3 regions of the Paenarthrobacter sp. NPDC058040 genome follow, and region 3 is predicted to be linked to each of the others. Evidence: riboswitches for the same ligand, from Rfam matches in the RefSeq annotation. Region 3 holds a riboswitch; each other region holds the start of a gene.
The links. A riboswitch is a leader RNA that binds a small molecule or an ion and turns the genes downstream of it on or off. The one in region 3 is predicted to bind S-adenosylmethionine.
Positions count from the first base shown of each region.

Region 1: linked by a shared signal. The riboswitch ahead of ACFVSJ_RS16235 (hypothetical protein) and the one ahead of ACFVSJ_RS17510 (DUF1737 domain-containing protein) in region 3 are both predicted to bind S-adenosylmethionine.
Region 2: linked by a shared signal. The riboswitch ahead of ACFVSJ_RS01930 (homoserine O-acetyltransferase) and the one ahead of ACFVSJ_RS17510 (DUF1737 domain-containing protein) in region 3 are both predicted to bind S-adenosylmethionine.

Region 1 is NZ_JBHVRN010000011.1:48,741-52,737, reverse strand. Features, by position in the region: gene ACFVSJ_RS16245 (VIT1/CCC1 transporter family protein) at 1-834, opposite strand, end outside; gene ACFVSJ_RS16240 (hypothetical protein) at 1,103-1,294, shown strand; gene ACFVSJ_RS16235 (hypothetical protein) at 1,291-1,584, opposite strand; SAM riboswitch class IV at 1,600-1,719, opposite strand; gene ACFVSJ_RS16230 (sodium:solute symporter) at 1,909-3,426, opposite strand; gene ACFVSJ_RS16225 (helix-turn-helix domain-containing protein) at 3,698-3,997, shown strand, end outside.
Region 2 is NZ_JBHVRN010000001.1:449,537-453,533, reverse strand. Features, by position in the region: gene ACFVSJ_RS01935 (winged helix DNA-binding domain-containing protein) at 1-965, shown strand, start outside; gene ACFVSJ_RS01930 (homoserine O-acetyltransferase) at 969-2,090, opposite strand; SAM riboswitch class IV at 2,105-2,219, opposite strand; gene ACFVSJ_RS01925 (bifunctional o-acetylhomoserine/o-acetylserine sulfhydrylase) at 2,381-3,697, opposite strand; gene ACFVSJ_RS01920 (VOC family protein) at 3,923-3,997, shown strand, end outside.
Region 3 is NZ_JBHVRN010000012.1:104,928-108,924, forward strand. Features, by position in the region: gene ACFVSJ_RS17495 (hypothetical protein) at 1-521, opposite strand, end outside; gene ACFVSJ_RS17500 (O-succinylhomoserine sulfhydrylase) at 532-1,740, opposite strand; gene ACFVSJ_RS17505 (rhodanese-like domain-containing protein) at 1,743-2,153, opposite strand; gene ACFVSJ_RS17510 (DUF1737 domain-containing protein) at 2,150-2,410, opposite strand; SAM riboswitch class IV at 2,424-2,537, opposite strand; gene ACFVSJ_RS17515 (NtaA/DmoA family FMN-dependent monooxygenase) at 2,713-3,997, shown strand, end outside.

The DNA.
Region 1 (3,997 bases), on a different contig from region 3:
GGACAGGCTTGGATCACAGTCGCAGCTGAAGAGCCCCAGGCGTTCTGCAGCGCGGTGTTCAGCTGCCTCCCGGGTCATGCCGCGGGCGAGGTAGACCAGGACGAGTTCGTTGTGTTCCACGTCCAGCGATGGCGCCGCGGCCAGCGTGGCCTGCGTGGGAAGGGTGGCGTTGAGCAGCTCCCGTTGTGACCGGACGGAGACGTACTCGCCGGCACCCATGGAGAGCGCACCCGCCAGGAGTCCGGCCACGCCACTCATCAGGACCACGGCGCTGGAAACACCCGTGGCGGCCATGCCCATGACCAGTGAGAGGTTGCTCACCAGGCCGTCGTTGGCGCCGAAAACGGCTGCGCGGAACGTACCGGACAACCTGTTGCGGCCGCGGGTTGCAAGGCCCCGGACAACTTCCTCGTGGATTTGTTCGTCGGCCACCATGGCCGGGGTTGCGTAGGGGTCCGTGCCGTAGGGGGAGCGCCCCTCAGCGCGTTGGGCAAGGGCCAGGACGAAGACTGAACCGAAATGCCGTGCCAGGAAACCAAGGAGCCGGCTGCGTGCGGAGGCTGCCTTGGGCATCCCTGCGTGTTCCCCGAGGAGCTTGAGCCAGTGGGCTTCGTGCCGGCCCTCAGCTTCGGCCAGGGCAAGGAGGATCTGGCGTTCCTCGCCGTCCCGGCGTTGCGCGAGTTCGCGGTAGACGGCAGCCTCGGCCCGTTCGTCCGCCAGGTACTGACGCCAGCGGCGGATGTCCGACTGCGTGGGCGTTCGAGGGATTTCTTCTTCGGGGCGGGAATCCGGAGCGGGGCTCGACGGACCATGGGATTCCTGGTGCTGTTGCACTGCTTCTCCTGTGCTCGGTGGGACGGTTACGGCCCCTTTGCACCGCCCACTGTACCGCTTATTTCCGCGGATTTTCGGCTGGTATTCCTCAACAGGAATGTTCGGCATGCCTTAATTCCGGCCCTTTTGGCACCGGAGCTCCGGCGCTGCGGAACCCTGCCTTGACCCCTCCCAAAGGCGGTGCTCAGATGGATAGACAGGGGCGGGGCATTTCCCGCATTTCGGTCAGTGGACCGCTTGGCGCGGCCCATGGGACGGAGGTTGAAACATGAGCACCGAATCACATCCGCACCACCCGGAACGGGCCACCATCGAATCGGATCCGGCCTACGACTACAACGAGGACCAGGAAGTGGATGAGGCCTGGACCGAGGACGACGAAGTGGCCGACGACGACGAACGCGTGGTGCCGCTCGACGGGCCCGAGGAAGAATTCCGCGGGGACGGCGACGAGCTTTAGGCCTCGTTGAGGGAGCGCAGACTGAATCGCCGTTCGCGCCCGGCGATACGTCCGACGGCGGCCACAGTCACCATCAGCGTCCGCGATGTGGAACACCACTGTGCGGTGCGGACGGACCGTGCCAACGCGTCTGCGAGGATCCTTGGCTCAGGATGGTGAAAGCTCAGTGCTTCGCCGCCAACAAACAAAGTCACCGCCCCTCCGACGAGGTCGACGGCGGGAATCACCGGAACAGTTTCGGCTGCGGTGAGGCTCGGGATCGGGAGGCCGGGTTCAGCTTGGTACGGCACGGACTTCTCCTTGGTGGAGTGCTCTTGCCCGCCCGGTTGTCTCTGGTCCGGTACGGGCCGCTTCCTCATCCGAACCACCCGTGAACATGGGGTTGGTGCGTGGCCAGTCGGAGCTTGGCGCCACATCTCTTGAAGCTGGGTCCTATCCTAAGCCCTTGCCGCTGCGGGCCCGCTCTGTTCCGTTGTGTGGCCCGCTCAACGCGCTTCGCGCCGGTTTTAGCACGCAGACCCGGCCCCGCAACGCGTGACTGGGGACGAAACAAACGGCGGCACCACCCGCGAAGGGTGATGCCGCCGTCGTGAATTGCTTTGGGTTGCAACCGCCTAGGCGGCAGGAGTGGTGAGTTCCTGGTCGGCCACCCGGGTTCCCGCAACACGGTCCGTCCAGGCTTTCATCACTGCGGGGTCGGTGGGCTTGCTGAACAGCGAGACCAGCACGTAGACCACAGCAGAGGCGATCAGGCCGTAGTAGATCGGTTCGTTGGCGTAGATTCCGTCCAACGGAGCCTTGGCATTGATCTCCAGGACGATCATGGTGCCGAGGGTCACTACCGAACCCACGGCCATGGATGCCGCTGCTGCCACACCCGTACCGCGCTTCCACACCAAGCCGCCAATGATGGCTACCAGGAGGCCGCCCACCAGGATGTCGTAGGCAATGGTCAGCGCGGCCACGACGTCCTTGGTGCTGATCGCGATGATGATCGCCACGATGCCGAGTCCCAGGACCCAGTAGCGGTTGGCCTTGACGTCGTGCTCCGGGTTCTCGGTGTCGTCGGTGTTGATGGTCTTGCCGAACCAGCTGGCCACGAACGGCACAACGTCTGCACGGGCAACCGTTGCCGCAGCGATCAGGGCGCCCGATGCGGTGGACATCATGGCTGCGACGGCTGCGGCCAGGACCAGGCCACCGATGCCGATCGGGAGCAAGTGCGTGGCAACTTCGGCGTATACGTCGTCCTTGGCCTTGATCTCAATGCCGGACAGGGCAACGCTTGCGGCCATGCCGATCAAGGCGCCGGCCAGACCGTAGAGGATGCAGTAGACGCCGGCCGTGGCACCGCCCCAGCGTGCAACCGTGGGGGTTTTGGCCGTGAAGACGCGCTGCCAGATGTCCTGGCCGATCAGCAGGCCGAGTGTGTAGACCACGAAGTAGGTGATGATCGTCTGGATTCCGATGCCATCGATCTGGAAGAAGCTGGCGTCGACGCGCTCGCGGATTCCATCCAGGCCACCAGCGGCATTCATGGCGAAGGGCAGCATGAGGAAGAAGATGCCCACCGTCTTGATGACGAACTGCACCTGGTCAGCCAGGGTGATTGACCACATCCCGCCGATGGTCGAGTACACGAGGACGATTGCGCCGCCGATGGCGATTGCCAGCCAGCGCTCCCAGCCGAAGAGGACCACGAAAATCGTTGCGTAGGCACCGGTGGAGGTGGCGCAGAGCATCAGCGTGTAGGCGAGCATGACGATGCCGGAAGTCTGGGTCGCCTTGCTGCCGTAGCGCAGGGTCAGCATCTGGGACACGGTGTAGATCTTGAGCTTCTGGATGGTTCCGGCAAACAGGAGGCTAAGCAGCAACACACCCGAACCGATGGCCACCACGAGCCACATGCCGGAGATACCGAATTTGTAGCCCAGGCCGACGCCGCCGACGGTGGATGCGCCACCCAGGACGACTGCGGCCATGGTGCCGGTGTAGAGGAACGGTCCCAGGCGGCGGCCGGCCACCAGGAAGTCGCTGTTGTTCTTGGTGCGGGACTTGCCCCACCAACCGAACGCCAGCATGGCAAGCAAATACACCACCACAATGGCGATGTTGATGAACGAAGAGTCCATGAGTGGCTCCTTGGAGCTGATGCACGGAGGTTGGGGTATTCGACGATACTCCTGCAGGGCGTCGAAGTCTCTGTGCTGACGAACGGAGGTTTGGACGTGTGTTGTGTGCCTCACAGACAACACTTGTTGCCTATGAGGATATGTTGTGATGGGAGTAACAGTCAAGGTGCTTTGGTCATGGTTCCGCGGATTCTGACTCTTTGCCGTTGCTGTCCGGCTACTATTGGCTCCAATGACAGGGCCTCACGGACGGGCCTGAAAGGTTTTGTGAATGAAGGCTCTACCCGTTGAACCCAGCAATGTTCCTGTTGCCATCGGTTCCAGAATCCGCGCAGCCCGGCAGGCGCAGCGGCTCACCATTGAGCAGGTTGCAGACGCTACGGGACTGACCAAGGGCTTCCTCAGCAGGGTGGAGCGGGACCTTACTTCACCATCGGTGGCCTCGCTCGTGACGCTGTGCCAAGTGCTCTCGGTGTCTGTCGGGGATCTCTTCGCGGCGCCGGAGACCCACCTGACCCGACGCGATGACGGGCCGCGCATTTCCCTGGGCGGCCAGGGCATTGTGGAGCGG
Region 2 (3,997 bases), on a different contig from region 3:
TGGAGGACTCCGTGTCGGACGGCACCATCCTGCGCACCCACATCCTCCGGCCCACGTGGCATTTTGTGCACCGGGACGATCTCGGCTGGCTCATGGCCCTCTCGGCAGAACGGCTGCACCAGGGAAACAAGGGGATGTACCGGCAGACGGGCGTGGACGCTTCCTCGGCCGAACGGAGCGGCAGCATCCTGGCTGACGCCGTAGCCGGCGGCGCCCATAAGACCCGTGAGGAACTCGCCGCCGTGCTGGAGGAAGCCGGATTCCCGGGCAAGGGACTTGGATTCGTCTACCACCTCATGCACGCCGAGATCAGCAGGATCCTGGTCAGCGGCACACCCATCCGTTCGGCCGGGGGCGCCCTCAAACAAACCTATGCGTTGTTCGACGAGCGCGTTCCCCACCCGGGTCCAGCTGTCCTCGATGCGGCCGAACGTGACCAGGCCCTGGGGCAACTGGCCCTGCGGTACTTCGCCAGCCGTGGTCCGGCAACCATCAAGGATTGCTCGGCGTGGTCCGGGCTGACCATGAAGGACGTGCGCCGCGGGCTCGACGTGGCCAGGGACATCGCCCCGGGCGCCTTGGCAACCCTCGCCGTCGACGGGCTCGACTTCTACCTGGCCGCCGGGGAACTGGCCGGGCCCGGCGAGGCAGGCGACGGCAGCCCGGCCGCCGCACTCCCCCGCATAGACCTCATCCAGTGCTACGACGAGTACGTCATGGGCTACTCGCAATCCAGGCATTACCTTGGCGGGGTCGCTCCGTACTTCCCGGAAAACGGTGGACCCATGCACGTCGTACTGCTGGATGGCAGGCTGGGCGGCTGGTGGCGCCACGGCTTCGCCGGTGACACCTGTGAACTGGACGTGCGCCTGAACCAGCCCGACACGCCATCGGTCCAGCGGGCCCTCGAAGCCGAAGTGGAACGCTACGGCAGCTTCCTCGGCATGGAGGCCAAGCTGGTCTGACGCTCAGGCGAAGAAGGACTCCCTCAGCTGTGCCGAGAGCTGGCCGATTTCCGTGAGGAACCCGTCGTGGCCGATGGGCGCTTCAATGACGTGCACGGGAACCTCCCCCGGCAACGCCTCAGCGAGTTCCCGGGACTGGGCCGGGAAGTAGAGCCTGTCCGTGTCCACGGCCGCGATGAAGAACTCCGCAGTCGTGCGGCCCAGGGCTTCCTGGAGCGTTCCGCGTCCTCGCGTGACATCGTGGCTCATGAGGGCCTCGGTGATGGCGATGTAGCTGTTGGCGTCGAAGCGGCGTACCAGCTTGGTGCCCTGGTGGTCGAGGTAGCTCTCCACTTGGTAGCGTCCGCGTTCTCCCAGGATCGCTGCCGCGAGCGGAGTCTCCTGGTGCTGGGCTTCGCGACCAAAGCGGACGTCCAGCTCCAGCGCCGAGCGGTACGTGATGTGGGCGATCCGACGGGCCAACGCAAGACCGGCTTCGGGTGCGGCGCCGTGGTAGTAGTCGCCGTCGTTGAAGTTCGGATCCTGGCGGATCGCCAGCGTCTGCGACTGCGCGAAGGCGATCTGCTCCGCCGTGCTGTAGGCGCCCACCGAAACGACGGCGCAGCGCTTGACCCGTCCGGGGAACGTCACGGCCCATTCCAGTGCCCGTGCGCCGCCCATGGAACCGCCGATCACGGAGTGCCAGGCACGGATCCCGAGGGCGTCAGCCAAGCGGGATTCAGCCTCGGTGGTGTCACGAAGCGTGACCAGCGGAAACCTCGAACCCCACGGCTTTCCATCCGGGGCCTCGGAGGACGGTCCCGTGCTGCCGTAACAGCCGCCCACGATGTTGATGGAAATGACGAAGAACCGGTCCGTGTCGATCGTGGCGCCCGGGCCAACCAACTGCTCCCACCAACCGTCCTCATCCGTGGCACCACGGGCTACGTGGGTGCTGCCAGTCAGGGCGTGCTCCACCAGGACGGCATTCGAGGCATCGGCGTTCAGCTGGCCCCACGTTTCGTAGGCCAGGACAACATCGGGAAGGAAGCCGCCGGCTTCAAGTTCCAGCGGGCCCACGTGGGCGTACTTGACGGTTCCGTCCGCTTCTTCGGATGTGGGAAGGGCTGTAGCAGTAATGGTCATTCCTTTGACACCTAACCTCGCGCTTGCCCACCGCCTTTCATGCGGCAGGCCAGGTCTTCACCCGGGGCACCCCACCGCGGAGGAGGGTTGCCGGCCAGCAAGCCGGGGCTGTCACTGGCACTCATGACCTAATACGTAAGAGTTTAGGAAAGACACAGCTGTTCTGGCGAAGAATGTGACAGCTGTGTGACGGTTTGGGGCAGCTTCGTTCACGAAAGAGCACCCGGTGGCGCTGCCAGGCGAATTATCGTCGACCTGGCGGCGCCACCGCTTTTCACTGCGGGTGCGGCTCAGGCGCCCTTCGCGGCGCGGAAGCCGGCTTCGAGGTCGGCAATGATGTCGTCCACGTGTTCAATGCCGACCGCCAGGCGCACCAAGCCCGGGGTGACTCCCGCGACGGCCTGCTGTTCCACGGTCAGCTGGCTGTGGGTAGTCGACGCCGGGTGGATGACCAGGGACCGGACATCGCCGATGTTCGCAACGTGTGAGTGCAGCTCAAGGCCGTCCACGAAGCGCTTGCCGGCTTCCACGCCGCCCTTGATGTTGAAGGCCACCACGGCGCCCGTACCCCGGGGACCGTACTTGCGCCCGCGGTCATACCAAGGGCTGGACGGCAACCCCGCAAAGGCGACGGATTCGACGTCGTCGTGGGCTTCGAGCCATTCCGCCACTTTGGTGGCGTTCGCTACGTGACGCTCCACGCGCAGGCTCAGCGTTTCCAGGCCTTGGGCGATGAGGAAGGCGTTGAACGGCGAGACTGCCGAGCCAAGGTCGCGGAGGAGTTGGACGCGGGCCTTGAGGATGTAGGAGAGATTGGCGCCGAGGGCGCCGTCCTTGCCCAGGTCACGGGCATAGACGAGTCCGTTGTAGCTCGGGTCCGGGGTGTTGAAGTTGGCGAAGCGCTCCGGGTCCTGGCCGAAGTCGAAGTTGCCGGAGTCCACGATCACGCCGGCGATCGCTGCACCGTGCCCGCCGAGGTACTTGGTGGCGGAGTGGACCACAATGTCCGCGCCCCATTCGATGGGACGGATCAGGTACGGCGTGGACAGCGTGTTGTCCACAATGAGCGGGACGCCGGCCTCATGGGCAACCTTGGCGATGCCTTCGATGTCCAGGACATCCTGGCGCGGGTTGGAGACAACTTCGCCGAAGAAGAGCTTGGTGTTGGGCTGGACGGCGTTGCGCCACTGCTCGAGGTTGTCCGGGTCCTCGACGAATGTCACGGAGATGCCGAACTTCTTCAGCGTGTGGGCCAGAAGGTTGTAGGTGCCTCCATACAGGCTGGGGCTTGCCACCACGTGGTCGCCGGCCTCTGCGATGTTAAGGATCGCGAACGTTTCCGCGGCTTGGCCGGAGCTCAGGAGCAGGGCACCCAAGCCGCCTTCCAGGCTGGCGATGCGCTGTTCCACGGCGTCCTGCGTCGGGTTGCCGATCCTGGTGTAGATCGGGGCGAGCTCGGCCAGGGCGAAGCGGTTGGCCGCACTCTCGGCGCTGGGAAACACGAAGGACGTGGTCTGGTAGATCGGAAGCGAGCGGGCTCCGGTGGCGGAGTCCGGTTCCTGGCCGGCGTGGATCTGGCGGGTTTCGAAGGACCATCCCTGGGACATTGCGTTCTCCTCTTCGTACAGCGCATGGGTTTGGTGGGCAGCGGATGCTTGGAACTGCGGCCAGTCTAGGAAGCGGCGGGAGCATTGCACAGCTTTGTGACGAAGACAGTATTTTTCGGTCATTTCGCGTCTTTGCGGCGTCCCGGCATGACGCTTCCATAACATCCCACCTTAGTTAGGCTTGACTTAGCTGAGACCCGAATCACAAAGTGCCAAGATGAAGCCATGCGCATGGATCACGTCTCTTACGCTTGTGAACGAGATGGCCTTCTGGCCACGACAGAACGAATTTCCGCAGCA
Region 3 (3,997 bases):
TTCTTGGCGAGGAGGATGCCGCCGAAAACGGGGGCGCTGGCCGCAGCCGTGAGGCCGATCCAGCGCTTTGCAGGTGCGGAAAGCAGGCTGCCCCCGAGGGCGGCGAGGGCCACAACGTGCAGCCCGGAGTACACCAGGAACGGCGCGTTTGATCCCTCGTAACGAGCAAAGCGCTCCAGATCGGAGGCCCGCCGCGAGAGGCTGTAGACAAAGGCCGGTGCTCCCGCGAGCAATGCGGCGGCCGCGGCAACGGCCCACTTCCTGGCCGCACGGCGTGAAGCAACCGTGCCCCGGACAGCACGCGCGAACGCCATGAAACCGAAGGGCACTGCGACGGTTCCCGCAGCTGCCAGGTGTTGCCCCACGATCCAACCGCGTCGGCCGGCCTGGAGCATACGCAGCCGGTCTGCGGCATCGGGCGTGAGGTAGACGCGGCTGACCGGCGAGATTCCCACGAACCACACCACCGTGCCGGCGACGATGACCGCTCCGGCACGGCGATAGGGATACTTCCCGCTCATGGCATGAAGGTTAGACCTGTTTGAGGGCCTTCTCCAGATCCAGGATGAGGTCGTCCACGTCCTCGAGGCCCACGGACAAACGGACCACTCCATCAGAGAGCCCAATGGCCGCGCGACCTTCCGGACCCATGGCACGGTGAGTGGTGGTGGCCGGGTGGGTGATGAGGGACTTGGAGTCGCCCAGGTTGTTGGAGATGTCGATGACGCTGAGTCCATCGAGGAGCGCGAACGCGGATTCCTTGGCAGTACGGCCGCCGGACGGCGAGAGTTCGAAGGTCAGCACGGTGCCGCCGGCCTTCATTTGCTTGGTGGCGAGCTCGTACTGCGGGTGGGATCTCAGCAGCGGGTACTTGACCCAGCTGATGGCAGGCTGCTGTTCCAGCCATTCGGCGATCTTCAACGCCGAAGCGGAGCTGTGGTTCACGCGGAGCCCGATGGTCTCCAGTCCCTTGGTGAGGACCCAGGCGTTGAACGAGGACAGCGAGGGACCGGTGTGCCGCATGAGCTGCTTGACCGGGCCGTCGATGAATTCCTTGGTGCCCAGGATCGCGCCGCCCATGACGCGTCCCTGGCCGTCGATGTGCTTGGTCCCGGAGTACACAATGACGTCGGCGCCCAGGTCTCCACAGCGCTGCAGCAGGGGAGTGGCAAAGACATTGTCGACGACGACGGTCGCCCCCGCGGCATGCGCCAGTTCGCTGACGGCCGCGATGTCCACGATTTCCTGCATCGGGTTGGAGGGCGATTCGAAGAAGACGGCGGTGGTCGGCTCGGAGAGCGCTGCACGCCACTGCTCAAGGTCCGGTCCGTCAACGAAGACAGTCTCCACGCCCCAGCGCGGCAGGATCTCGTTGAGGATGACGAAGCAGGAGCCAAAGAGTGAGCGGGCGGCAACCACGCGGTCGCCGGCAGCCAGCAGGGCACCCAGGGCCGTGAACACTGCGGACATGCCGGACGCCGTCGCAAAGCATGCTTCGGTGCCCTCAAGCAGGCGCAGGCGCTCCTGGAACGTGGCGACGGTCGGGTTGCCGTAACGGGAGTAGACGAAGCGTTCGTCCTCGCCTGTGAAGGCGCGTTCGGCTGCGGCGGCTGATTCGTAGACGAAGCCTGAGTTCAGGAAAACAGGCTCGGCTGTTTCCTGGAAATTGGTACGGTCAAGGCCACCGCGAACGGCCTGGGTGTCTGGGCTCCAGCCGGCGGCGTCAGGGTTGAAAGTCACTTTTAGTCGTTCCCCAGGTTGGTGGGCAGGCCACGGTTCTTCCAGCCATTCACGGTTCGTTCGCCGTAACGGTCAGGTTCCCCCTCGAAGCCTTCAAGGACGTTGTAGGCCGTGAATCCGGCCTGGGTGGCGGCGATGGCGGCTGCGATGGAGCGCTGGCCCGAGCGGCAGATGAAAACAAGTTCCACGCCGTCGCCTTCGGGAGCCTGCTGCTGCAGGTCCTCGATGAAGCGGGAGTTCGGGATGCCACCAGCCAGGTTCCACTGGATGAACAACGGATCGTTCTCTGTGGCCTTGGTGTCGGGAATGCCAATGTGGGCCCATTCGCCCTCGGTCCGGACGTCCACCAGGATGGCGCCGTCTTCAAGCTTTGCCCACGCATCCTGCGGGGTCAGGTCACCGGCGTAGCTCATGCGTGGCCCTCGAATACTTCCTCGTAATTCTCCAACTCGTCCACGGCGCTGGCTACTGCGGCGTCGGAACTGGCGACGGCGGCAGGCAGGATCACGGCCTGGGCGACGATGACGTCGGTGCCGTTGAAGGTGGCCGCGGGATTGCCGTGCAGTACGTAGCCCTCGGCCAGGGCATTGCTGATGCGCTCGCAGAATTCACGGGTGTCGGGACCCGTGATCAGGCGGTAGGAAAGCTTTTCTTCAGTGGGTTCAGGCATTCGTGGTGCTCCTCAGTCACGCTTGCAGTTCGAAGTGTCGAATACGCCGAGTAGTCACCTGAGGCACCCCGCCGCGGGAGAGGGTTGCCGACCAGCAAGTCAGGGCTTAACGCTGGTGCTCATTACTCAAGAAAAACGTAACATCCGTGGCGCCATCGCCGCATTTGGGGACTGCGCCGCCGTCGTCATGTTGCGTAACCGGTACCCTGCAGGGCCGCTGAAGACGGGACCCAAATGTGACCTCCGGGGAGCATAATTGACGCAGTACGACCCCCTGTAACTTCGCATGAAATCAGGTCGCGGTGAACGGACACAGCAGTTCTACACTCAAGCCCATGCTTCATTTTGGATGGTTCGTGGGCCACGGCTTCGGAGTCCAGGGTTGGGGGACTCCCGGCTACGGGCTGGGTTATGACTGGAAGAAGCCCGCGTTGTACCAGGAAGCCGTGAGGGCGTTCGAGCGATCCGGCCTGGACTTGTTCATCATCGAGGACTCCCTGACTGTTCCGGACACCTACGGAGGTACCGCCGAAGTGTCCTTGGCGCACGCGTCCTTCGCTCCCAAGCACGATCCCCTGGCGCTGGTGCCATATTTGCTTTCCGCCACCGAACACCTCGGAATTGTGCCGACCGTCAGCGCGTCCTTCTACCCGCCCTTCACCGCGGCGCGCCTGCTGGCGACGCTGCAGCACTTCTCCGAGGGCCAGCTTGGCTGGAACGTGGTCACGTCCGGCAGCGACCTCGCCGCGCAGAATTACGGGCTTGACCAGCAGATCGAACACGACTTGCGGTACGAGAAGGCCGAGGAGTTCGTCGACGTCGTTAGGCGGCTGTGGCGGAGCTGGGAACCGGGCGCGGTGCTCGAAGACGTCGAGGCCGGGCGGTTCGCCGACCACACCAAAGTGCACCCCATCAACCATCAGGGGGACTTCTTCAAAGTCCGGGGACCGCTCAACACCGCGCCGTTGCCGGAGGAGCCCGTGCTGGTGCAGGCAGGCGCCTCGCCCCGCGGCAAGGCGTTCGCCGGGGGAAACGCGGACGTAGCGATCGCGTTGGCCCGCGGCGTGGACGGCATGAAGGCCTACCGTGACTCCATCCGGGAGGAGGCGGCGAAGGCGGGGAGGAACCCCGACGACGTGAAGGTCCTTTTCGTGTTGAAGCCCACCGTGGTGGGTTCCACGGCGGAGGCGGAGGAACTGCGCGCCCAGCGGCGTGAGCTCACGCAGCGGGACATCGACAGCCAGCTCAACTCGATCTCCTACCTCTCGGTGATCGACTTCAAGCAGTTCGACCTCGACGAGCCGCTCCCCACCTTGAGTACCAACAGCAACCAGGGCACCCTTGAGCACTTCTCCAAGGCAGCCCCTCCCGGGTCCACGCTGCGCCAGATCCTGCAGGCACGCAGCGGCGGTGCGGGCGACTCCATCATCGGCACGGTTGGGGAGATCGCCGACTACCTGGAGGAGACCGGTTCGGCGGTGGGCGGCGATGGTTTCCTGTTCTCCGGATTCGTCGATCCCGTGACGGTCCACGGCGTGCTGGACAAGCTGACCCCGGAGCTGCGGCGCCGCGGGCTGCTGAGGACCA